DNA from 4 places in the Priestia sp. 10L35 genome. Region 1 is predicted to be linked to each of the others. Evidence: riboswitches for the same ligand, from Rfam matches in the RefSeq annotation. Region 1 holds a riboswitch; each other region holds the start of a gene.
The links. Region 1 has a riboswitch for cyclic di-AMP ahead of kdpF (K(+)-transporting ATPase subunit F). Riboswitches for the same ligand answer to the same signal wherever they lie in the genome.
Positions count from the first base shown of each region.

Region 2: another riboswitch for cyclic di-AMP. It lies ahead of AC1DEF_RS05020 (potassium channel family protein); the one in region 1 lies ahead of kdpF (K(+)-transporting ATPase subunit F).
Region 3: another riboswitch for cyclic di-AMP. It lies ahead of AC1DEF_RS04045 (APC family permease); the one in region 1 lies ahead of kdpF (K(+)-transporting ATPase subunit F).
Region 4: another riboswitch for cyclic di-AMP. It lies ahead of AC1DEF_RS04325 (dicarboxylate/amino acid:cation symporter); the one in region 1 lies ahead of kdpF (K(+)-transporting ATPase subunit F).

Region 1 covers NZ_JBFTKA010000003.1:359,002-365,135, reverse strand. The annotation lists gene AC1DEF_RS12875 (ArsR/SmtB family transcription factor) at 1-186, shown strand, start outside; gene AC1DEF_RS12870 (CHY zinc finger protein) at 206-541, opposite strand; gene AC1DEF_RS12865 (undecaprenyldiphospho-muramoylpentapeptide beta-N-acetylglucosaminyltransferase) at 719-1,786, shown strand; cyclic di-AMP (ydaO/yuaA leader) riboswitch at 1,945-2,087, shown strand; gene AC1DEF_RS12860 (hypothetical protein) at 2,160-2,297, shown strand; cyclic di-AMP (ydaO/yuaA leader) riboswitch at 2,313-2,453, shown strand; gene kdpF (K(+)-transporting ATPase subunit F) at 2,837-2,917, shown strand; gene kdpA (potassium-transporting ATPase subunit KdpA) at 2,942-4,603, shown strand; gene kdpB (potassium-transporting ATPase subunit KdpB) at 4,625-6,134, shown strand, end outside.
Region 2 covers NZ_JBFTKA010000001.1:978,650-984,783, reverse strand. The annotation lists gene AC1DEF_RS05025 (TrkH family potassium uptake protein) at 1-992, opposite strand, end outside; gene AC1DEF_RS05020 (potassium channel family protein) at 996-1,655, opposite strand; cyclic di-AMP (ydaO/yuaA leader) riboswitch at 1,780-1,924, opposite strand; gene AC1DEF_RS05015 (carboxymuconolactone decarboxylase family protein) at 2,040-2,498, opposite strand; gene AC1DEF_RS05010 (Lrp/AsnC family transcriptional regulator) at 2,619-3,074, shown strand; gene AC1DEF_RS05005 (peptidyl-prolyl cis-trans isomerase) at 3,349-4,251, opposite strand; gene AC1DEF_RS05000 (S1C family serine protease) at 4,248-5,522, opposite strand; gene AC1DEF_RS04995 (response regulator transcription factor) at 5,745-6,134, shown strand, end outside.
Region 3 covers NZ_JBFTKA010000001.1:791,781-797,914, forward strand. The annotation lists gene glnA (type I glutamate--ammonia ligase) at 1-1,294, shown strand, start outside; gene AC1DEF_RS04040 (N-acetylmuramoyl-L-alanine amidase) at 2,024-3,070, shown strand; cyclic di-AMP (ydaO/yuaA leader) riboswitch at 3,262-3,402, shown strand; gene AC1DEF_RS04045 (APC family permease) at 3,565-5,391, shown strand; gene AC1DEF_RS04050 (cation diffusion facilitator family transporter) at 5,501-6,134, shown strand, end outside.
Region 4 covers NZ_JBFTKA010000001.1:850,555-856,688, forward strand. The annotation lists gene AC1DEF_RS04320 (NAD(P)/FAD-dependent oxidoreductase) at 1-632, shown strand, start outside; cyclic di-AMP (ydaO/yuaA leader) riboswitch at 1,234-1,388, shown strand; gene AC1DEF_RS04325 (dicarboxylate/amino acid:cation symporter) at 1,569-2,804, shown strand; gene AC1DEF_RS04330 (aspartate aminotransferase family protein) at 2,913-4,262, shown strand; gene AC1DEF_RS04335 (CoA transferase subunit A) at 4,263-4,964, shown strand; gene AC1DEF_RS04340 (3-oxoacid CoA-transferase subunit B) at 4,949-5,611, shown strand; gene AC1DEF_RS04345 (peptidase) at 5,625-6,134, shown strand, end outside.

The DNA of each region.
Region 1 (6,134 bases):
TATCAAAAATTAAATGTATCAAAATCAACGCTATCACATCATATTAAAGTACTTCGCGAAGCTGGAATTATCAAACTACGTATAGAAGGTACGCAGCACTATTATTCCTTGCGTTTAGAAGAACTTGAGGAATTGTTCCCAGGTCTGCTTCCTTCCATTATAAATATAGATGAGCAGTTATTTTAAAAGCTGAACAATGTTTTGTTCAGCTTTTTTGTTCAAAATAAATGTGTCCATGCAGGCTGCATCCAGGATTAAAAGAAGAACGACAGTGAGGGCAAGTCGAGTTACAGGTTAAATATTCATGAATTGATAGCTCATGTTTACATACTCCGCAAAGAATAGCTTTTTCATTAAACATAGCTTTTGGCCACTTTTTAATATCATGATCAGCATATCCGTTATGACATTGATAGCATGGATAATATGTATTACAGCAATAAAATTTTATTGCAATAATATCTTTATCCGTATGATAGTGTGTACAGCGCGTTTCGGAATCCACCGTATCACCTTTTACTATAGGTGCAGATTTGTTCATTATCATCACTCCCTATGAAAAGTATAGCATGCTTTTATACGCCTTATCATACATATGTAAAAAGAAAAATGCTATAATAAAACCATCGTTTTACATGTCAGATTGCATGCTAAAAAGATCAGATAAAAATTGATGTCAAAACAGATCGATTAAGTGAAGTAAAGAGAGGAAGAAAAAATGAGTAAGCAAGTTATCGTTTTTACCGGAGGCGGAACAGCTGGACACGTAACACCAAACATTGCCATTATGAAAGAATTAGACAGTGAAAAATGGGATATCCATTATGTCGGTTCTCACAATGGTATTGAGAAAGAATTAATTACAAAATTAAACGTTCCATATCATGCGATTTCAAGCGGGAAGCTGCGTCGCTACGTAGATATGGAAAATGTAAAAGATGTATTTCGAGTAGCAAAAGGGGTTGGCGATGCACGTCGCGTGCTAAAAAAGTTAAAGCCTTCTCTTGTTTTTTCAAAAGGCGGTTTTGTCACAGTTCCTGTTGTAATGGCTGCTAAATCTTTAAACATTCCCGTGTTCATTCATGAAAGTGATTTAACACCGGGACTGGCAAATAAAATTGCGCAGAAATTTGCCACTAAAATTTTTACTTCTTTTGATGAAGCGGCAAACTACTTTCCAAAAGAAAAAGTGCAGGTTGTTGGTTCACCTATTCGAAAAGAGCTATTTAGCGGAAGCGCAGCGAACGGGGAAAGCTGGCTTCGCTTTTATGATAAGCGCCCAATTTTAACGATTATGGGCGGAAGTTTAGGAGCACGCCGCATTAATGAAATTGTTCGAGAATCTTTGCCTGAACTGCAAAAGAAATTTCAAATTGTACACCTGTGCGGAAAAGGTAATATTGATACAAGCCTTGAAAAAGAGTCGGGCTACCGTCAGTTAGAATATGTAAATGAACAGCTTCCAGATGTTCTAGCGGCCACTGATTATGTGATTACACGCGGCGGATCAAATGCTATCTTTGAGTTTTTAGCCCTTCATAAACCGATGATGATTATTCCTTTGTCAAAAGCACAAAGCCGGGGAGATCAAATTTTAAATGCACAGTCCTTTAAGAAAAAAGGCTACTGTATGGTTGTGGAAGAAGAACAGTTAACAAAAGAAGTGTTTTTGCGTGAAGTAAATGAGCTTCAGCAGCAGGCAAGTACGATGAAGCGTACAATGCGTGAAGCAACAAAAACGGATGCCATTTCAATTCTTGTAAATGAAATTGAGAAAATGAGCTAAAAAAAGCGTTCTTATCGAGGAGATAAGAACGCTTTTTTTCTTTGAATCTATTATTTTAAAATAATGAATACACATAGAAAAATAAAGCTTTTAAAATTTCAAAAAATGTTGTTGACAGTAAATTTTAACAGGAGTAAGATTACTCTCATGAAACGTTCCACAGTGAAACGCTGAGTCTTTTCTGAAAGAGAAGGAAAGAGCGGAGGACCCACTTATCAGGGGTGAATCTCTTAATTGAGTAGGGTTACTTTCTTGACCCGAACCCGTCAGCTAACTTCGTAAGCGTTAAGAGAGAGGATGGTGTAATCGTGGTCGTTTTCTATAACAGCGGATAGTACGCTCCTTTCCAAATACAGGTGAAAGGAGCGTCAAAATGCATTTATCTAAGCAAATGATTCAAATGATTGAATATCGGGCAATGTGCGATCAGCAATCTTTTGATCTAGCAAACCGCTATTTATCTACGTTAGCTAATCAAAGTTTTAAACGCAGCAGTAAAAACCATAATTAAGTCTAAAAATTAAATAACAAATATACGCTTAATCAATTATGAGCGGGGGACCCAATATTTTGTACGTATGTACTAGGGGTGAATCTCTTAACTGAGTAGGGTTACTTCCATAACCCGAATCCGACAGCTAACTCCGTAAGCGTTTTGGGAGTAAAAAATTCGTGTCAATCACGGCTTATTTGTCGTGCATTAAACCGCGGAAGGGAACTCTCTTCTGCGGTTTTTTTTATGGAGAAAATAGGAGAGCAGGCTATGTCTGCACCGTAAAGAGGATATAGTAGGGCTTTTAAAACGAGATTAACAATACGTGAGGAATAAACAATCAAAGATAACCTTTCGCAGCTAGCTCACTTGGGCGTGATACTTTACGCACAGTAACAGTCAATAAGCTTAGAAACTATCTTTTTTGTTAGGAAACAGTTAGGAGGGAGCAACTTGGATATGATCATGCTTGGAATGCTTGCCATATTAACAGCTGCTATGTACGGAATTATTTGCTGGTCGTCTCATGTAGTAGACGAAAGAGAGGAGAAGTGAACATGTCGTTCATTTTGTTAGGTATTTCAGTTCTCGTTTTAATTTATTTAGTATATGTACTGTTAAACCCAGAACAATTTTAATAAGCGGAGGAATAAAACGTGGGGATTTTTCTACTATCAGTTGCGCTGCTGCTTGTTTTTGTAGCGCTTATTGCAAAGCCCGTAGGTATTTATATAGCGAATGTGTTTTCAAACGATAAAAACACTAGCTTAATAGGGAAGATAGAATCGGTGATGTTTAAAGCGGCAGGAATTAAAGGGCATAATCAGACGTGGAAGCAATATGCACTTGCTCTCGTTTTGGCGAATACGTTTATGATTTTTGTGGTGTATCTTATCTTCCGGTTTCAAGGGGTACTGCCGCTTAATCCAAACCATATTAAAGGAATGGATCCGGCTCTTGCTTTTAACACGGCTATTAGTTTTATGACAAATACGAACTTGCAGCATTACAGCGGTGAATCAGGCTTGTCCTATTTCTCGCAGATGGCAGCCGTTGTATTTATGATGTTTGCTGCACCAGCAACAGCACTTGCAGCAGCAATCGCTTTTATTCGAGGGTTGGCAGGGAAGGAAATGGGAAACTTTTTTGTTGATTTTGTAAAATCAATTACGCGTGTTTTACTTCCTATCGCTTTTATAACAGGCATTTTATTTGCTTTTTTAGGTGTCCCTCAAACGCTAAGCGGGACTGTGACTGCCCATACAATAGAAGGGGCATCACAGCAAATAGCAAGGGGACCAGTTGCTTCTTTTCTTTCAATCAAAGAGCTAGGCAACAACGGAGGAGGATTTTTTGGTGTCAATTCAGCTCATCCATTTGAAAATCCCAATGCGTGGAGCAATGTATTACAAATTGTCCTTATGCTTTTATTGCCAACCGCACTTCCTTTTACGTACGGAAAAATGATCGGACAGCGTAAGCAAGGTCGCATCTTGTTTGTAGCGATGAGTATGCTCTTTATTGTTATTTTAAGTACAGCGTTTGTAACAGAGTGGGGCGGCAACCCAAGACTTGATGCTTTTCATTTAAATGAGGCGAGCGGTTATATGGAAGGCAAAGAAGTTCGTTTTGGAGTCGGCATGTCAACTCTGTACGCCATCGTGACGACAGCGAGTGAAACAGGCGCGGTTAACGCGATGCACGATACCCTTACGCCTCTTACCGGGTTATTGACGCTTGGAAATATGATGTTAAATACCGTATTCGGCGGTGTCGGAGCAGGATTTATGAATGTCATGATGTACGTCATCATCGCCGTATTTTTATCAGGTTTAATGGTTGGAAGAACACCAGAATACGTAGGTAAAAAAATTGAAGGAAAAGAAATGAAGCTCATCGCCGTGACGCTTATTCTACAGCCGCTGTTAATTTTAGGGGGAACAGCCGTGGCGCTCACTACTCATTTAGGAATAGAAGGTATATCAAACCCAGGCTTTCACGGGTTAAGCCAGGCACTGTATGAATTTACGTCGTCAGCAGCAAACAATGGATCTGGTTTTGAAGGACTGGGTGACGCAACGCCGTTTTGGAACATTTCTACGGGAATTGTTATGTATATTGGACGCTACTTCGGACTAATTACGATGCTGGCAGTATCAAGCTCACTAGCAGCTAAGCAGCTTGTTCCTGAAACACCTGGGACATTTAAAACGGATACGTCTTTATTTAGCGGCATTTTAATTGGAACTACCGTTATTGTAGGGGCACTTACGTTTTTCCCAGTGCTTGTACTTGGGCCGGTTGCTGAGTATTTAACACTGTAATAAAGAAAGCGGAGGATCATAATGAATAAACGGAATTTTGTGAATGATCTTGAATTAGAGCGTAACAGTCACATTCAAGGTTCTGTAGATAAACAGGCTTCATCGATTTTTATTCAATCAGTAAAACAGGCTTTTATCAAGCTAAGCCCAAGAACGATGATAAAAAATCCTATCATGTTCGTAGTAGAAATCGGGTTTATTATTACGCTTTTTTTAGCCGTTGTTCCGGATCTTTTCGGAGAAAGTACAGTAAGCACAGGGTTTAATGTTTCCGTATCTCTCGTGTTATTTTTTACAATTGTTTTTGCTAATTTTGCAGAAGCATTAGCAGAAGGACGAGGAAAAGCACAGGCCAATTCATTAAAGCAATCGAAAGGGGATATTACAGCTAATAAACTTCAAAACGGGGAAATAACACAAGTTTCCGCATCGCAGCTAAAAAAAGGCGATATCGTCGTCGTTTCACAAGGCGAAATGATTCCTGGAGATGGAGAAATCATTAAAGGGCTGGCATCTGTTGATGAATCGGCCATTACGGGTGAATCGGCACCTGTTATGAAAGAAGCAGGCGGGGATTTTAACTCTGTAACTGGAGGTACAAGAGTTGTCAGCGATGAAATTACAATTAAAATTACGTGTGAGCAAGGTGAATCGTTTTTAGATAAAATGATTTCGCTTGTTGAAGGAGCAGAGCGTCAAAAAACGCCAAATGAAATTGCGCTAAATACGGTTTTAACAAGTCTGACGGTTATTTTCTTACTAGTTGTTGTGACGCTTCCTGTATTTACAAACTACTTACATTTTCAACTCGACACGGCTATTTTAATTTCACTGCTCGTCTGCCTTATTCCTACGACAATTGGAGGATTATTATCGGCCATTGGAATTGCTGGGATGGACCGAGTCACGCAGTTTAACGTGATTGCTATGTCAGGAAAAGCAGTAGAAGCAGCTGGTGACATCAACACAATTATTTTAGATAAAACCGGCACAATTACGTTTGGAAACCGAATGGCTCATGAATTAATGACTGTAGAAGGCATAGACGAACGTGAACTTTACAAATGGGCGTTTGTTTCTTCTCTTTATGACGAAACACCGGAAGGGCGCTCAGTGGTTGATTTTATTCAAACTCGCATAGGAGTAGAAGACCTTAGAAAAACGCAGGGAACGTTTGTAGAATTCAAAGCTGAAACGCGAATGAGCGGCATTGACTTACAGAACCTATCTGTACGAAAAGGGGCAGTGGACGCCGTCACGGCATGGGTAGAGTCGAATGGCGGAAAGATTCCCTCTGATTTGCAGCAAAAAGCAAACGAAATTGCAGGAGCTGGTGGCACGCCGCTTGCCGTCGCCGCTGATGACAAAATTTATGGCTTGATTTATTTAAAAGACACGGTAAAACCAGGAATGAAAGAACGCTTTGATGAACTTCGTAAAATGGGCATTAAAACAGTCATGTGTACAGGAGATAATCCGCTAACCGCAGCAACCATTGCAAAAGAAGCGGGAGTAGATGAATTTATTGCGG
Region 2 (6,134 bases), on a different contig from region 1:
ACAATATCTTCCCGGCTTCGTAAAAATGCCCATACAGAAAAAATAATCACCACAAACGTCGTGAGTTTGATACCGCCTCCTGTTGAAGCACTTCCTGCACCAATAAACATTAACATAACCATTAAAAATATAGTGGAATCATGCAAACTTCCTATATCGATACTATTAAAACCTGCTGTACGTGTCGTTACAGCTTGAAAATAAGATGCCCACACTTTGTCTCCTAATGACAAACTTCCGAGCGTATGTGGATTGCTGTACTCCAAGAAAAAAATAAAAAGCATGGCAACCACGTTAATCGCAAACGTGCTGATGATCATAATTTTCGAATGCAGCGTTAGCTTTTTATAGGATTTTTTTACCCACATATCTGCAAGGACGGTAAACCCTAATCCACCGATAATGAACAAAAAAGAAATCGTTATGTTAATAATGGGATCTCCTACATACTGAACCAGGCTGTCAGATAATAGTCCGAACCCTGCGTTATTAAAAGCCGAAATCGAATGAAACAAGCTAAAGAACAGCCCCTTAGACCATCCGAACTCCGGAACCCAGCGTATCGCTAGAAAGATAAGTGCAACAAACTCAATTAAAAATGAAAAGATAAACAGTCTTTTAACTAGCAGGACAACTCCGCCGATGCTCGTTTGATTTAATGCCTGCTGAACGAGCATACGCTCTTTAAATCCAATTTTTTTACCTAGCATCATAAAAATCAACACGGCAAATGACATAATGCCAAGACCGCCTATTTGAATTAACAGCATAATAATCGTTTGACCAATGACGGTAAAACGTGTACCTGTATCTACGACGGCTAAGCCGGTTACTGTCATCGCGGAAGTAGACGTAAAAAGGGCGTCTACCCACCGGATGGGCTCAGTAGTAGAAACAGGCATCATCAATAGAAGAGCACCTATAATAATTCCTCCGCCAAAAATGGAGACAAGCAGCTGCGGAGGGGTGAGTTTAATGATTTGTTTTTTCATAAGTTAAACTCCTTCTTCTTCAAAACGGTTCAAATCGCGATTATGTCCGATAACAATCAGCATATCTCCTTGTTCAATTATTTCATGCGCGGTAGGCGAAATCACCATTTCCCCGTCTTTTCGCTGAAAGCCGATAATGTTGCAGCCGTACTTGGCACGAATGTTCAAATCAAACAGCGTTTTATTATGAAGTTTCTTAGAGGCGACAATTTCGACAATACTATAATCCTTTGACAGTTCAATGTAATCAATGATCTTTTCTGACACCACGTGATGAGCAATACGCTTAGCAATATCGCGCTCAGGATGAATGACTTTGTCCGCTCCTATTTTCTCCAGCACCTTTTGATGATACATATTCACTGCTTTTACCCATACTTGCTTAACGCCCATATCTTTTAAAAGCATCGTTGCGAGCACGCTCGCTTCGATATCATCCCCAAACGAAATAAGAGCATGATCAACATTGCGAATACCTAGCCCCTTTAAGCTAGCTTCATCAATTGCATTCGCCTGCACAACATATGTAGCTGAGTTGCTAAATTTATTTACTACCTCCTGATTGCGGTCAATAGCGAGCACATCCACATCCAGATTAGCAAACTCTTCAACCAAACTGCCTCCAAAACGACCTAATCCCAATACAGCAAACTGTTTTTTCATAATGTATTTATTCCTTTCTTCAACTGCTGTGTGTTCTCTTAGCTTATACTTTTTCTAAAAAATTACATCTTTTTCTTAAAAAAAGCGCAAAAAAACACAGGAAGGCTCCTGTGTTTTTTCACACTCTTCCCCCTCAAAACGCTTGCGAAGTTAGCTGTCGGGTTCGGGTTTTAAGAGTAACCCTACCTTTTTAAGGATTCACCCCGGAGCACAATATGTGCGTAAATAATGGGTCCTCCGCTCCGTAATGGATTAAGCGATTTTTATTCAAATGTCTATGATCTATTTTTTAGAATAATCGATTCGATTCATGATACATTTCACTTCACGAAAGCTATCTTACTCCTGTGGATTTTGTCTGTCAAGATATTTTTAGGGAAGACCTCACTTGCCCTGCAAGCTGCAAAAATCATATAAATCTAAACTGACAATCATTTTGTGAAATTGATCAAATAAATTAATAACAGCTAAAAGCTCTAACAGCTGCGTATCACTGTAAAATTTCTTTAATTGATCCATATCAGCATCCGTCAACTCCCTTGGACGCACCCGGTATACATCAATAAATCGAAACAGCAGTCGATCTTTTTCTTCCAGCTCTTTTTCTCTTAACACTTTTTGATTAAGCGTCTCATCGCCTACATATGACATGCTCATACATGTCTCACAGCCGTTAACACCTGCTAGGTAAAGCCTCATTTTTTCCTTAGTCTCTTTTTCTACTATACCGCTGTTCCAAAGCGTTTCGTAAAGCTCATCGTACAATCTTTTTACATGCGGAATTAAATTCAATGCTTTTTCAAAATTTGTTCCCTCTTCGTTTGCTAATAAAACTCTTGCCATTTTTCACTCACTCCTTTTTAATTATTATAGTAAGAAAAATGGAAATTTCAGATTACATATAAAACATTTTATCTACTATTACTAATCAAATGAAACGTTAATGAGAAAGAAGGTTTTCAATTGAAAATTGATGAAATTGATTTATCGATTTTGCAGGCGCTGCAGCAAAACAGCCGCCTTTCCTTACGAGAGCTAGGAAAACAAATTAATTTGTCTCCTCCTTCGGTGGCAGAGCGAGTAAGGCAGCTAGAGAGCTTTGGCGTTATAAAAGGGTATACGATTGATATTGATTATGAAAAGCTGCATTTGCCCGTGTCGTGTTTTATTGAAGTAACGATGAAAAACGGAGAGCACGAGCGTTTTAAACGATTTATTTCTCAGTATCCCTACGCTTTATTCTGTGAACGCATCGCCGGGCAAGCCTGCTTTATTACAAAGCTTCAGCTTCCTCACCTGCACATACTCGAACAATTTATTAACGAAATTACACCTTATGCCAAAACGATTTCACACATCGCCCTTTCTCATGTGAAGATGGCTCCTGCATTATTGAGTCATTTAAAAGATGAAAAGTGATTGAAACGTAACGAAAAAATCCGAACGAATCATCGTTCGGATCTTCTTTCCATTAAACTACTTTTGTCCCAGCCTCTTTTATTCGTCCAACAGCATAAAAAATAACCCTCCAAAGCTGGAGGGTATAAATTTTCCGAATAATGAAAGTTTTACAACTTCATTTTATCAGGTGCCGACATTTCTGTCTACTTAAAAATGTAAAAGAGCTCTCTATTAATAGAAAGCTCTTTTACCTGCTTGTTTTTTGAAAACAATCAATCTATATAAAAGGAAACTACCTAAGGTTAAAAGTCACGTGAAACCTTGGCAGTTGATCCTGGATATACCGGTTGATATGATTCAAAACAAGTTCTTTCATCATTTCTTCTTTGACTTCTGATTCCGTTTTTTTATCTTTTTGTTTTAAAATAAGAATATAATAGACTTTACCCATTTTAATGGGCTCACTACTCTCTCCGATGTGCTGTTTTTTTAAAACATCTATAAAAGAAGGAGATAGACTTGAAAGCTTTAGATTATCAGCATTCTCTATTTTGCTGACTGTCTGGAATTCAGCATATTTTTTTTGAACGTCCTGAAGAGATGTTCCCTTTTGCAGTTCAGCCGCAGCGGCGTCGGCATCATGTAAAGTGGAAAAAGCCAGCTGCGTAAAAGATACGCGCGTTAGATCGTTTTCAATACGTTTATAGTAAGCAGTTAGTTCATCAGACGTAATTTGTTTGCGGAAATATTCTTCTAATTTAAACTGATTCGTTAGCTGGTTGGTTACATCACTGGAACGAATATTTAACACTTCATAACCTTGTTTTCTTGTATCCTCGTCATATGAGCGTTTAATTTGCTTCCACATATCCTCGACTTGTTTTTGTACTTTATCGCTTGTCTTTAGATGTGAAATTAAGATTTTTTGCATAACAAGCTGCCGCAATAACTCTTTGCGGTAGCTTGTATCATTTAGCGGAGCATCTGGATTTAAGAACCCTTCAACGGCTAAAAAACGGTTGAATTCAGCTCCTGTCACCTTGCCTCCCTCATACGCTGCCAGTTCTTTGGTAGAAGATAGCTGACTAATTTCTACAGAAGGAAACATCGTGTTTGAATGCTTCCCTCCGCAGCCGGTTAAAAATCCGAACGCTGTTAATACTGCTAGCAGCAGCTTTAACGGTGTTGAACTCATCCATTGTTATCCTGCTGTTCTGAAAGCTTCAGAGAAATAGTTTGTTTTTTTCCATTTCGGTACACGTCTAATTTTACCGTGTCTCCTACTTTACGTTTTGTATATAGATATTGACGTAAATCACTGGATGTTTTGACTTCGTTTCCATCGATGGCAACAATCACGTCTTTTGATTGTAAACCTGCATCAGAAGCAGAAGAGAATGGTTCAACCGTCGTTACGACAACTCCTTCAGACGTATCGCTTGTTAGGCCTAGCTGGTTTTGTTTTGTTGCAGCTGAAAGCTGACCTACATCTTGAAGACCTACCCCCATATATGGACGCGTTATTTTCCCATTTTTCATCAGCTGTTCAATCGTCGGCTGCACTTCATCACTTGGAAGAGCAAAGCCGATGCCTTCTACATTGTCTTCTGAAATTTTCATACTGTTGATGCCGACTACTTCACCGGAAGAATTGATAAGTGCACCGCCGCTGTTTCCTGGATTAATCGCCGCATCCGTTTGAATTGCATCTACGTTCCAATTTTCTGAAATAGGGACAGAGCGTTTTGCTGCGCTCACGATACCTTGTGTGACAGTACGAGAAAACTGTTCACCAAGAGGATTTCCGATTGCAAGCACCGTTTCACCCGCTACTAAATCCGATGATTTTCCGAACTTCGCCACTTGTTCAACATTTTTGTCAGACATTTCAAGCACCGCTAAATCCGTTAGCGCGTCAGCTCCGACAATTTTAGCTTTTTCTTTTTGTCCGTTTGAAAGTGACACTTCTACTTCGCTTGCGCCGTCAATAACGTGGTTATTGGTCACAACGTAGGCTTTTCCATTTTCTTTTTTGAAAATAACACCGGAACCCGTTCCTGCTTCTTGCGTTTGGGTATCTCCAGAAAATGGATTTGTTTGCTGTTGAATATTGTTCACGCCTACAACAGCAGCTGATACTTTATTTACAACTGAAACAAGATCTGACTGATTCACGGTTGTGCTTACTGTTCGAGGCGTTGTGCTCGTTGTTGTTGCGGTTTGAGTCTGCGTTGTTTGATTCGCTGTTTGCGTATCAGCTGAATCCATTAACCCCAGCTGGGGAGCACCGTATAGCACAATTCCTCCACCTAGCACTGCTCCGGCGATAGAAGACGCAATCACTGGAAATAAGCGTCTTCTTGGAGGCTGTGATGATGACGCAGGCTGATACTGATCGTAGCGCTGCTGGCGGTTTTCATATTCTTCTTTTCGTTCTTGCTCTCTTTCATAATCACGTGGATCCATGAAAAACACTCCTTTTAACGTAGCAAATTTTATGTTATCTATACTATAAAATAAAAGTTTGGGATAAGTATCAAAACAATGTGTGAAATTGTGAAAAATTTCTTTATAACAGCAAACACGTAGTATAATAGCGGGTACATAGACCTTTAAAGAAATGCGCACATATGGCTTAATATGCTTTATTTACCTTAATTTTCATATATTCAGAGGAAGGTGTCAAATTTGAGCTTTACACTATATTTAGTAGAGGATGAACAAAATTTAAACGAAGTTTTAACCCTTTACCTTCAAAAAGAAGGCTGGGACGTTCGCTCATTTTTTAACGGCACGGACGCCAAAGAAATGATTGCAACCCCTCCGCATCTGTGGATTTTAGATATTATGCTGCCTGATATTGACGGGTATCAGCTCATTCGGGAAATCAAGCAGCAAACGCCGCATGTGCCTGTTATTTTCATTTCAGCCCGCGATGCCGATATTGACCGGGTTCTTGGGCTTGAAATGGGCAGCGACGACTATTTATCAAAGCCTTTTTTGCCTCGTGAACTAGTTATTCGAGCAAACAAACTGCTAAACCGCGTATATGGTTCCAATCAAAAGAAAACCGATACC
Region 3 (6,134 bases), on a different contig from region 1:
AGAAGAGAATGTAAAGTATATTCGTCTTCAGTTCACTGACATTTTAGGAACAATTAAAAACGTTGAAATTCCAGTAAGTCAATTAGAAAAAGCGTTAGACAACAAAATGATGTTTGACGGTTCTTCTATTGAAGGGTTTGTACGTATTGAAGAATCAGATATGTACCTATTCCCGGATATTGATACATTTGTTATTTTCCCTTGGACATCTGAAAAAGGTAAAGTAGCACGTTTTATTTGTGACATCTACAATGCAGATAGAACTCCGTTTGATGGCGATCCACGTAATAACTTAAAACGTGTGTTAAAAGAGATGGAAGAGTTAGGATTTACTGATTTTAACCTTGGACCTGAGCCAGAGTTCTTCTTATTCAAATTAGACGAAAAAGGCGAACCTACATTAGAATTAAATGATAAAGGTGGCTACTTCGACTTAGCGCCAACTGACCTTGGTGAAAACTGCCGTCGTGACATCGTATTAGAGCTTGAAGAAATGGGCTTTGAAATTGAAGCATCTCACCATGAGGTAGCTCCTGGACAACACGAGATTGACTTCAAATATGCTGCTGCATTAAAAGCTTGTGATGATATCCAAACGTTCAAACTTGTTGTAAAAACAATTGCACGTAAACATGGCTTACATGCTACATTTATGCCAAAACCATTATTTGGTGTGAATGGTTCAGGTATGCACTGTAACGTTTCATTATTTAAAGATGGTCAAAACGCATTTTATGATGAAAACGGTAATCTAGAGCTAAGTGATACTGCTCGTCAATTTATCGCAGGTATCATCAAGCACGCACACAGCTTTACAGCAGTAACAAATCCTACTGTAAACTCTTATAAGCGTCTAGTGCCTGGATATGAGGCTCCTTGTTACGTTGCATGGTCTGCTCGCAACCGTAGCCCATTAATCCGTATCCCAGCTTCTCGCGGCGTAGGAACTCGTGTTGAGGTACGTAGCGTAGACCCAGCTGCTAACCCATATTTAGCAATGGCTGTTCTATTAAAAGCTGGTTTAGATGGAATCAAGAACAACCTTGAAGCTCCAAAACCTATCGATCGTAATATCTATGTAATGACAAAAGAAGAGCGTATTGAAGAAGGTATCGTAGATTTACCTGCAACATTAGCTCAAGCTTTAGATAGCTTCCAATCAAACGAAGTTATGGTTTCTGCATTAGGTGAACACTTAGCAGAGCACTTCGTTGAAGCGAAAGAAATCGAATGGGATATGTTCCGTACACAAGTTCATCCTTGGGAACGTGACCAATACATGAGCCAATATTAATTCCTAAAAGTCCGAGAGATCGTTTATACGTTCTCTCGGACTTTTTTTGTTTTTCAAAATGAATAACATTGCGCATATTAAATATCGAACTAAGCTGTTCATAAAACAAGTATAGCTGCCTGTCGTACAATTTACAGGAGGCTTTTTTATGGTTTTGTTAGATACAGGAAAGAATTTGGTTATAAGAATTAAAAAGGATAAGCTTTTTGTCTCATTGAATCTATATGTAAAAGTAGTGTATAACAGATAGAGAGATTGTTTATGTGTTCACTCTGCACTTCAGTATAACTTCAAAGAATTTTCAGCCAGTCGTAGTATCATTAGAAAATACTGTTGGAGAGGAATGGAATGAAAATGCAAGAAGGAAATTTTTTTAAAGGTTTAGTAATAGGCATATTAATAAGCATTCCAATTTGGATTATTCTCATTGTTATAGGCGTTCTGCTTTTTAAATAGGCCTGTTCTCATAATAGAATAGACAAAACTTTCCTTTTAGTGTATACTTCAAATGAAAATGATAATTATTATCATTTAATCAACGAATCAACACTCTGCATATAGCTGTCACTCCTTGAGAGCTATCCCTATTTAATATTCTGTCTACAACGCAGAATAAACCGCTGCCTTTGAGTAGCGGTTCTTTTTTTAGTAATTTTCTACTTAGTAGGCTAGTATACGTAGCACTTTTTGCCCCTATACATATGTTAACAATAAGGAGGGACAAGTAATATGAAAAAAATCTATCTAGATGCAGGACATGGTGGGGCAGATGCAGGAGCAGTTGGAGCGAACGGACTGTATGAAAAAAACTTAGTTTTAAAAATTCAACAATATTTAATAAGCTATTTAAATAGCACCTACAGTGACTTTACGATTAAAACCACTCGTACCACAGATACTTTTTTATCGTTATCTCAGCGCGCTTCTCAAGCTAATTCGTGGGGAGCAGATGTATTTATGTCTATTCACGTAAATGCCGGGGGAGGAACAGGATATGAAGATTATGTTTATAGAAGCGCTAGCAATGCCAGTAAAACGTTTCAATCAATTGTCCACGGCCAAGTACAGCCAACGCTGCTGTCGTATAATCATCCGAATCGCGGTCGAAAATCAGCCAATTATGCGGTGCTTCGCTTAACAAATATGCCCGCAGTACTAACTGAAATAGCCTTTATTGATAACCGCACCGATGCAGCACTTCTCCAAAACGAAGCTTTTTTAAAAAGCATGGGTGAATCGTATGCAAAAGGAATTGCCGTATATTTAAATTTACCTCGTCGTGCAGTTCCAAACCCCAATCCAACACCAACTCCGAATCCATCACCTTCTGAACCAGGTACAAAAACGTATACGATCAAGCAAGGAGATACGCTTTACAGTATTGCACAGAAGTACAACATAACAGTACAAGCGCTTCAAGAAGCGAATACAGGGCTTTCTGATCCTTTAACACTACAGGTTGGAAAAACAATTGTTATTCCTTCAGGGACTTCACCAAACCCATCTCCAACACCGTCACCAACTCCACCTTCGGAACAATATCCACTTCCAAATGGAATTTTAAAACAAGGTGATTCTGGAGAAGCCGTGAAACAGCTTCAAAAAGCATTAAACGCGGTGAATTTTAAAGTAGGTTCAGTAGACGGAATATATGGAGTTCAAACGAAAGATGCAGTCAGACGTTTTCAGCTTGTGTATCTTCCTTATGATGTGGATGGCATTTATGGTCCTCAAACGAAAAACAAGCTAGCAGCCGTTTTAAAAGCAAAAAGTTAAAGCAAAAAGGTCTTCTGTAAGCGGGCAGAAGACCTTTTGTTTTTCTGTTAAAAGCGCCTTAAGCACTATTTTATGGTTTGCGTAAAATAATGCTTTACAAACCATTTGTACGGGAGTATATTATCTAAGAACAAAGGATAGTTATGAAAGAAACATGTTATCGATCATACCCTTTAACCGAAAATTATATTGACCTGTTATCGCTTAATTCGTCAGAAGTGGGGGACCCAAATTTGTGCATTGTCACTTGGGGTGAATCCTTTTTTAAAGGTAGGGCTACTCTCATAGCCCGAATCCGACAGCTAACCCCATAAGCGTTTTGGAGAGGAGGTTTAAGCTGTGTAAAAACGCTGAGAACCCTTAGTGTTTTTTTTGTGCGCTTTTTTAACATAAAAAGGTATTTTTTGGGAGTAATATCACTTATTCGTGAACTTGTAACTGAGCTTAGCAATGAACAGTAAATAGTAGCTAAGCAATCATCGGAGGGAAATTACGTGAACTATTCAGTTCTCAAACGATTATTGATTGGAAAGCCGCTTAAAACAAAAGAGTTAGGCGATCAAAAGCTTAGTAAGCTTAAAGCACTGGCTATTTTATCATCAGATGCCTTATCTTCAGTGGCTTATGGAACAGAACAAATTTTGATTGTACTTGCAACAGTCGGCGTTCTTGCCTATTGGTATTCGATTCCAATTGCGCTTGGGGTATTGGTTCTGCTGACGGCTTTAATTCTTTCGTATCGTCAAATTATTTATGCGTATCCGCAAGGCGGAGGAGCTTATATTGTTTCGAAAACCAATTTAGGAGAAAATCCTGGGCTTATAGCTGGAGGATCACTGTTGGTGGATTACATTTTAACAGTTGCTGTGAGCGTTTCAGCAGGAACGGATGCCTTAACTTCGGCTTTTCCAACGCTGCATCATTACAATGTAGTAATTGCGTGTTTGCTGGTGATTTTTATTACCGTCTTAAATTTACGTGGTGTAACAGAATCCGCTTCTGTATTAGCTTATCCGGTTTATTTATTTGTTATTGCTCTTATTTTGTTAATAGCGGTAGGCTTGTTTAAAATAGCGACAGGTCAAGTTTCACCTGAGCTTCATCCCTCTCTCGGTACAGTGGTGCCAGGTATTAGTTTGTTTTTATTATTAAAAGCTTTTTCGTCAGGCTGTTCAGCATTAACAGGTGTAGAAGCTATTTCAAATGCAGTGCCTAACTTTAAAGAGCCAGGTGCAAAAAATGCTGTTCATACATTAATGCTGATGGGCGGTATTTTAGCCGTTTTATTTTCTGGCATCACGTTTTTAGCTTATTGGCTTGGCATTTCTCCAAAAGCAGATGAAACGGTTGTATCACAAATTGCATCGAGTGTGTTTGGACGAAATGGATTTTATTATTTTATTCAAGGCACAACAGCTCTAATTCTAGTGCTAGCGGCGAATACGGGCTTTTCAGCTTTCCCTTTGCTGGCTGTCAACTTATCGTCTGATAAATACATGCCAAGAATGTTTCAAATTCGTGGCGATCGACTAGGCTATTCAAATGGAATTGTGACCCTTGGAATTGCTTCTATTGTCTTAATTGTAGCTTTTAAAGGAGCGACTGAACAATTAATTCCTCTTTATGCAGTCGGGGTGTTTATTCCATTTACGCTTTCTCAAACAGGCATGATTGTCAAATGGCTTAGAGAAAAGCCGGCCGGCTGGCAAGGGAAGCTAACCATTAACTTAATTGGTGCCCTCATTACCTTAACTGTGCTAATTATTTTGTTTACAACGAAGTTTTCACAAGTATGGTCCGTGCTCATTTTCTTACCGGTTATTGTCTATATTTTTCATCGCATTCATACGCATTATGAAGCGGTAGGAGAGCAGCTTCGCATTAAGCAAGGAGAAAAGATTGGAAAGCTTGAAGGAAGTGTGGTTATTGTTCCTGTAGCAGGAATGACAAAGGTAGTAGAAAATTCATTAAATTATGCAAGAACGATTGGCGATACCGTTATTGCAGTACATGTAGCCTTTGATCGAGAAAGCGAAAAGAGAATGGAAGAGAAGTGGGAGAAGTGGCAGCCTGATATTCGTATTGTTACGTTTCATTCTCAATACCGCAGCTTAGTGCGGCCGCTGTTTCGATTCATCGATATGGCTGAGGAAAAAGCCCGGGAAAATAATATGGCTATTACGGTCGTTATTCCGCAATTCATTACGAAAAAAAGCTGGCAAAATATCCTTCACAATCAGTCCAGTCTGCTGTTAAAAGCACATTTGCTTTACCGTAAAAATGTAATTGTTACAACTGTACCGTACCGTTTTAAAAAATAATGAAACATGACTAAAAACCTCCAACTTGTATGTTGGAGGTTTTTAATTTTTAAATTCACATACACTAACCGTAATCGAATCTCATCAAAGGCGCAAACGGAGGGATTGTATGAGTGAATTAATTAAATTGTTGCGAAAGGGAAATAAATCGGCCATCATGGCCGCTGTAGTTAATACCATTATCTCTATCATTAAAGGAATTGCTTTCGCTTTAACAGGGAATGTAGCAATGTTTGCTGAAACGATGCACAGCTTAGGAGATGCAGCTAATCAGTTTTTTGTCTTTATAGGTTCGGCATTAAGTAAAAAAGCCCCGACCAAAAGATTTCCAAATGGTTTCGGCCGATTGGTTAATCTCGTTCTATTAGGAGCGGTTCTTGTAGTAGGGATTATGGCGTTTGAAACGATTAAAGAAGGATATCACCACATTCTTCATCCCACGAAGTCTTCAGGCTTTATTTTAAATATTGCAGTACTTGGCATCTCGGTGTTACTTGAGATGTTTGTCCTATTTAAGGCGATGAAAGAAATTTTGCACGATGTCGGAATGAATACCGCAGAGGTCAATGTTTTTACGCAAAGCTTTGTTCATTTAAAGAAAGCAAAGCCAGCAACCAAGCTGGTCTTTATGGAAGATCTGGTAGCTACTGGAGGAGGCGTATTGGCGTTAATAGCCGTTTTCATTTCACGGTTTACACCTTTTCACCAAGCTGAAGGAATTGCTTCTATTTTAATTGGGCTTA
Region 4 (6,134 bases), on a different contig from region 1:
GAACGTTCTGCAGCAATCCTTCAGGACATGTGGTAGTAGAGAATCATTCAGGTATTATGTTAGCAAATGGACACGCATACAAAGATCCGAAGCTTGGAAGTCAAAATACGAACTTTGCGCTGCTTGTTTCCCATAAATTTTCGGATCCATTTGATCAGCCGAACGAATATGCGCACGAAGTATCAAGATTAGCTAATATGCTGTCAAACGGGGGCTTAGTTGTTCAAAAGTATGGAGATATTTTAAAGGGCCGTCGTTCAACAGCGACTCGAATTAAAGAAGGCTTTTTAGAACCAACGTTAAAAGAAGCTGTACCTGGTGACTTGGGCTTAGTGCTTCCTTATAATACGATGAAAAGCTTAATTGAAATGACAGAAGCACTGGATCATGTAACGCCTGGGTTAGCATCTGAACATACGCTATTTTACGGTGTGGAAGCGAAATTTTACTCCGCCCGTCCGAAGTTAAACGATAAGTTTGAAACTGAAATTTCTGGTTTATACGTGGGAGGAGACGGAGCTGGTATTACGCGAGGGCTCGCGCAGGCAAGTGCGTGCGGTGTGTGGGTAGCGCGTGACATTGTTGAAAAATTAAAGAATCGCAAAGCAAGTTCTGAACCTGTTACTGTATAAAAAAAGAGGCCGTCACGGCCCCTTTTTTTTATGTGTTAAATAACGAGAGCGACTAAGTAAAAAGTAAAGAACTTGTACCGCTCCAACTCCGATAGTTTTATATGATAATTACCCGCTCTTTTCTAAAAAGTATGACGGAATACATCCTTCTATCGTGAACAGAATTAAATACAATAAGGCGAATTGATAATGTCCATTTCTTTGCATCAATAAATTCAGTGAAATTTTAGGGAGGGTATATCAAGCAATACAAGGATAAAATCAACAGTTGAAAAGAGTTATTTTTTGATGAGTAAAATATTTATGAATGCAATAAAGTACACGGATGTTAGAATAATTATGCAAATTCATGAATGGAAGTTAATGAGAAGAAAGTTCACTTTGCAAACTATTTTTTGAATTAATTTTTTATCCATTAGATTGTAAGTCTTGTTAAATAAGTATTTATAGTTTATTGAAATATGATGTAAAAATTTTAAAATATAACAATTATCAACTTTTTATGATAAAATCATGCATTATCTTTGAATAAAAACTTGACAGAAACATATAAAATGAATTTTAATTAAAGTAACAATTATTATCATGCAAAAATATTAAAGAAAATTATTTGCTTAATCTCTTTTGTTTTATAAGAGAACGGGGGACCCATATTTGTGCGTAATGTACTTGGGGTGAATCTTGAATGAATCAAGTAGGGTAACTCACGTACCCGAATCCGACAGCTAACTCCGTAAGCATTCAGTGAGGGAATAACAGGTCTATGAAACCATGATATTCTCATGGTTTTTTGTATAGCTAAAAATATTCCTAAACTATTAATCTGAAAATTTTTAATATATTGTATATTTTGAGTGTTATCGTTCTCAATGCATGGTAAAATAAGTATAGTAGTTAGAATCATTCTAATATAATTTATTTACGGGAGGTAAATCTATGAAGCTATCGACAAAGATCATTATCGCGCTAATTGCTGGTGCTATTGTGGGAGTGTTAATTAACGCTTTTGCTCCAAGTGCTTTTGCTCCGCTGGACAAGTACTTGTTTACACCGCTTGGCCAAATTTTCTTAAGCTTAATTAAAATGCTTGTTGTACCAATTGTGTTTTTCTCTATCACGTTAGGTGTAGCAGGTTTAGGAGATCCTAAAAAACTAGGAAGAATCGGGGCTAAAACAGTTTCGTACTTCCTAGTGACAACAACCGTTGCTATTGTAATTGGTTTATTATTAGCATTTGTTATTAAACCAGGAACATTTGGATCTTTTGATACAAAAAACGCTTCTTTTGAAGCCGAAAAAGCACCGCCAGTTGGAGAAACATTCTTAAATATGATTCCAGTCAATCCAATTCAAGCGATGGCTGAAGGGAATATGCTTCAACTTATCGTTTTCTCTATCTTTATCGGTTTTGGTATAACGATGCTTGGAAGTAAAACAAAAGGGCTTTACAATTTACTTGAGCAAGGCAATGAATTGATGATGTACCTTGTGAATCTAGTGATGAAGTTTGCTCCTTACGGAACATTTGGGCTTCTTGCAACAGCAGTCGGAAGTCAAGGCTGGCAGGCAATTAAAGCGATGGGGCTGTACATGATTGTAGTCGTGCTCGCACTGTTTATCCATTCGATCGTAACATATGGGGGATCAGTCGCTCTTATGGCCAGACGTAACCCAATTGAATTCTTTAAAGGTTTTGCTCCTGCGATGACAGTTGGATTCAGTACATCAAGCAGTAACGCAACGCTTCCGATTTCAATGAATGTGGCTCAAAAAAATCTTCGTGTCCCGGAGTCCATCAGCAGTTTTGTTCAGCCGTTAGGTGCTACCATTAACATGGATGGAACGGCAATTATGCAAGGTGTAGCGACTATTTTTATTGCACAAGTATACGGCGTTGACCTGTCGCTGGGTGCTCTTGTGACGGTTGTATTGACAGCGGTGCTTGCTAGTATTGGTACAGCAGGTGTGCCTGGAGTTGGTCTCATTATGCTAGCAATGGTATTGAGTTCGGTTGGTCTGCCTGTAGCAGGTATCGGATTGATTATTGGAATTGATCGCTTGCTTGACATGCTTCGTACATCTGTAAATATTACGGGAGACGCTGCGTGTGCCGTTATTGTGGCTGAGTCAGAAGCAAAGCGTATCGATAAATCTGTAACGCAATCAGCTTAATAAGCGTAAAAGCTCTAGTTATATGCTAGGGCTTTTTTTATTGGCAAGAAACTCTTCGTTTCAGCATACAGTTTAATAAGAGTGTATGTTTGAAAGGAGAGTGCGGAAATGAATAAAACTCATGTAATAAAGCCGCTGCTCGACGACGACTACCCAGTTATTTCATATGGAAAAGGAATTTATTTGTACGACCAAGATGGAAAAAGGTACATAGATGCTTCGTCGGGGGCAGTTACAGCAAGTATTGGACACGGCGTAAAAGAAATTATTGATGCGATGACCGATCAGGCACAGAAAGTTGCGTTTGTATATCGGTCGCAGTTTACAAGTGATCCAACAGAAGCCTTAGCTAAGAAACTATGTGAATTAAGCAGCAATCATTTCCAGTGGAGCTTTTTTGTTAACAGCGGGACAGAAGCGACTGAAACGGCTATGAAAACGGCAATTCAGCATTTTCAAGAGCAAGGAAAGCCAACCAAAACAAAGGTTTTGTCACGCTGGATGAGCTATCACGGTATTACAATAGGAGCTCTGTCTATGTCAGGGCACGTTGGAAGACGAAAACGCTTCTCGTCTTTGCTTGAAGATTATCCTTCGGTTTCGCCTCCTTATTGCTATCGGTGTCCATTTCATCAAACCTATCCATCTTGTAATCTTGCTTGTGCACGCGAATTGGAAACAGTTATCAAACGAACCGGCCCTGAACATATTGCTGCTTTTATTACAGAGCCCATTGTAGGAGCAGCCGGAGCAGCGCTTACACCTCCTCCCGGTTATTATGAAGTGATAAGAGAAATTTGCGATAAATATGATGTGTTATGGATTGCGGATGAAGTCATGACTGGAGTTGGGCGTACAGGCGTGATGTTTGCGTATGAGCACTGGGGAGTTAAACCAGACATCATGACGCTTGGAAAAGGAGTGGGAGCAGGATATACACCAATAGCCGTTACGTTAGCTAGCAGCAAAACGATTGAACCTATCATGAACGGATCCAAATTAATTATGAGCGGACATACGCTAAGCGCTAATCCGCTGTCATCCGCTGTAGGGATAGCTGTTTTAACCTATATTGAAAAGCATGATCTTGTTCAAGAAGCAGCGCTGAAAGGAGACTATTTAGTAGGGGAATTGAAGAAGCTTCAACTTCTTTACCCTATCATTGGTGATATACGTGGCAAAGGCTTACTAGTTGGTCTTGAGCTTGTGCAAAACCCAAAGACGAAGGAGCCTTTTTCATCTTCGGAAAATATGACGGCACGCGTAATAAGTAAAGCCCAAAAAAATGGTCTGCTCCTTTATCCTTCACAAGCAGGAACAGACGGAGTAGAAGGAGACGGCATTATTATTGCGCCACCATTTACGATTACTCATCGTCAGCTTGATGAAGCGGTCGATCTGCTTTCGAAAACATTGCATGAAGTGCAAAATGAAAAACAGAGAAATGAGGTGAAATGAGTGACAAAGGTCGAAAACTCATTTCAAAAGATCACAACTGTGGAACAAGCGATTGAATACGTGGATCATGCGGCTACGCTGATGATAGGAGGATTTGGAGGAGTAGGCAGCCCGCCTTCTCTCATTGATGCTCTGATTGAAAGCGGAAAATCAAATTTTACATTGATATGTAATGATTCAGGCTTTCCTCATATTGGTGCGGGAAAATTGGTAAGCCAAGGAAGAATTCAAAAGCTGATTGCTTCTCATATTGGATCGAATCCAGTGGCTGGGACGCTCATGACAGAAGAAAAGCTGGAAGTTGAGTTTTCTCCTCAAGGAACGCTTGCTGAACGGATTCGAGCGGGAGGAGTTGGACTCGGAGGAGTACTGATTGATGTAGGAATAGAAAATGACATTATTCAATTTGGAAAAGAAAAAGTGGAAGTAGACGGCAAGACATTTTTAGTGGAAAAGCCGCTCACAGCCGACGTTGCTTTTGTGTATGCAAAAAAAGCAGATCCATTCGGCAACTTGCTTTATGATAAAAGCGCTCGAAACACTAATCCGTTAATGGCAATGGCAGGTCGTATAACTATCGCTGAAGTGGATGAAATTGTTCCTCTTGGGGACATTGACCCAGAGAACGTGATGACGTCAGGTGTATTTGTGGATTATATTGTCCCTTCAAAAGGAGTGAATTGGAAATGGGTTTGGGAATAGATATTCGTCATCGTATTGCAAAACGTGCTGCGGCTGAAATTCAAAACGGCATGATTGTTAATTTAGGGATTGGCATTCCTTCTCTTATTCCTAATTATGTGCCAAGCGCTGTTCATGTGATGTTTCATGCTGAAAATGGAATTTTAGGGTTAGGATCTTCCCCTCCTTTAGGTGAAGAAGATGAGAATGTTTGCAATGCAGCAGGCTATCCAACAACTACCGTTCAAGGGGCTTCATACTGTGACAGTGCTACAGCCTTCGCGATGATTCGAAAAGGATACGTCGATATGACCATTCTTGGTGCGTTGGAAGTGAGTGAAAAAGGGGATTTAGCTAATTGGATTGTGCCAGGTAAGCGAGTTCCTGGGATGGGAGGAGCGATGGAATTAGCTCAAAAAGCGAAAAAAGTCATTGTGCTAATGAATCATACGAGCAAGACAGGAGAACCGAAGCTGGTTAAGACGTGCTCTTTACCTCTGACTGCTTCGGGCTGCGTGGGATTAGTTATTACAGATCGGGCGGTTTTTAAAGTAGAAAAAGATGCGCTTCTTCTAACAGAGTTAATGTCTCCTTATACTGTAGAGGATATTTTGAGTTCAACAGAAGCGACAGTTCGCCTGAGTGATCAATTGATTACGATACCATAAGGAGGACCCTTACATGAACATACAGCAATCTATTCATAACTGGATGACAGAGCATCGTCAAAGTGCAGTGCGTTTACTCAAGCGTTTCGTAGAAGAAGCAAGCGTACAAGGTTCTGAAAAGCATGCGCAGGCAATTGTTATTGAACGCCTTCGACAGCTGCAGTTAGATATTGATATATGGGAACCGGACGAAAAAATACTTCGCAGCCATGAAGCTTTTGCCTCCAACCGTTCTACTTTTCGAGACAGTCCGAATGTGGTAGGCGTGTTAAAAGGGAAAGGCGGAGGGAAATCCATTATTTTGAATGGGCACATTGATGTAGTGCCACCCGGAGATCTTTCACAGTGGACGGAAGACCCTTATACGGCTGTTGTAAAAGATGGAAACTTATATGGACGCGGAGCAACGGATATGAAAGGAGGAAATGTGTCGTTACTCTTAGCTATTCAAGCGTTGAAAGAGCTAGATATTTCACTAAAAGGAGATGTTATTTTTCAAAGCGTAGTAGAAGAGGAAAGCGGA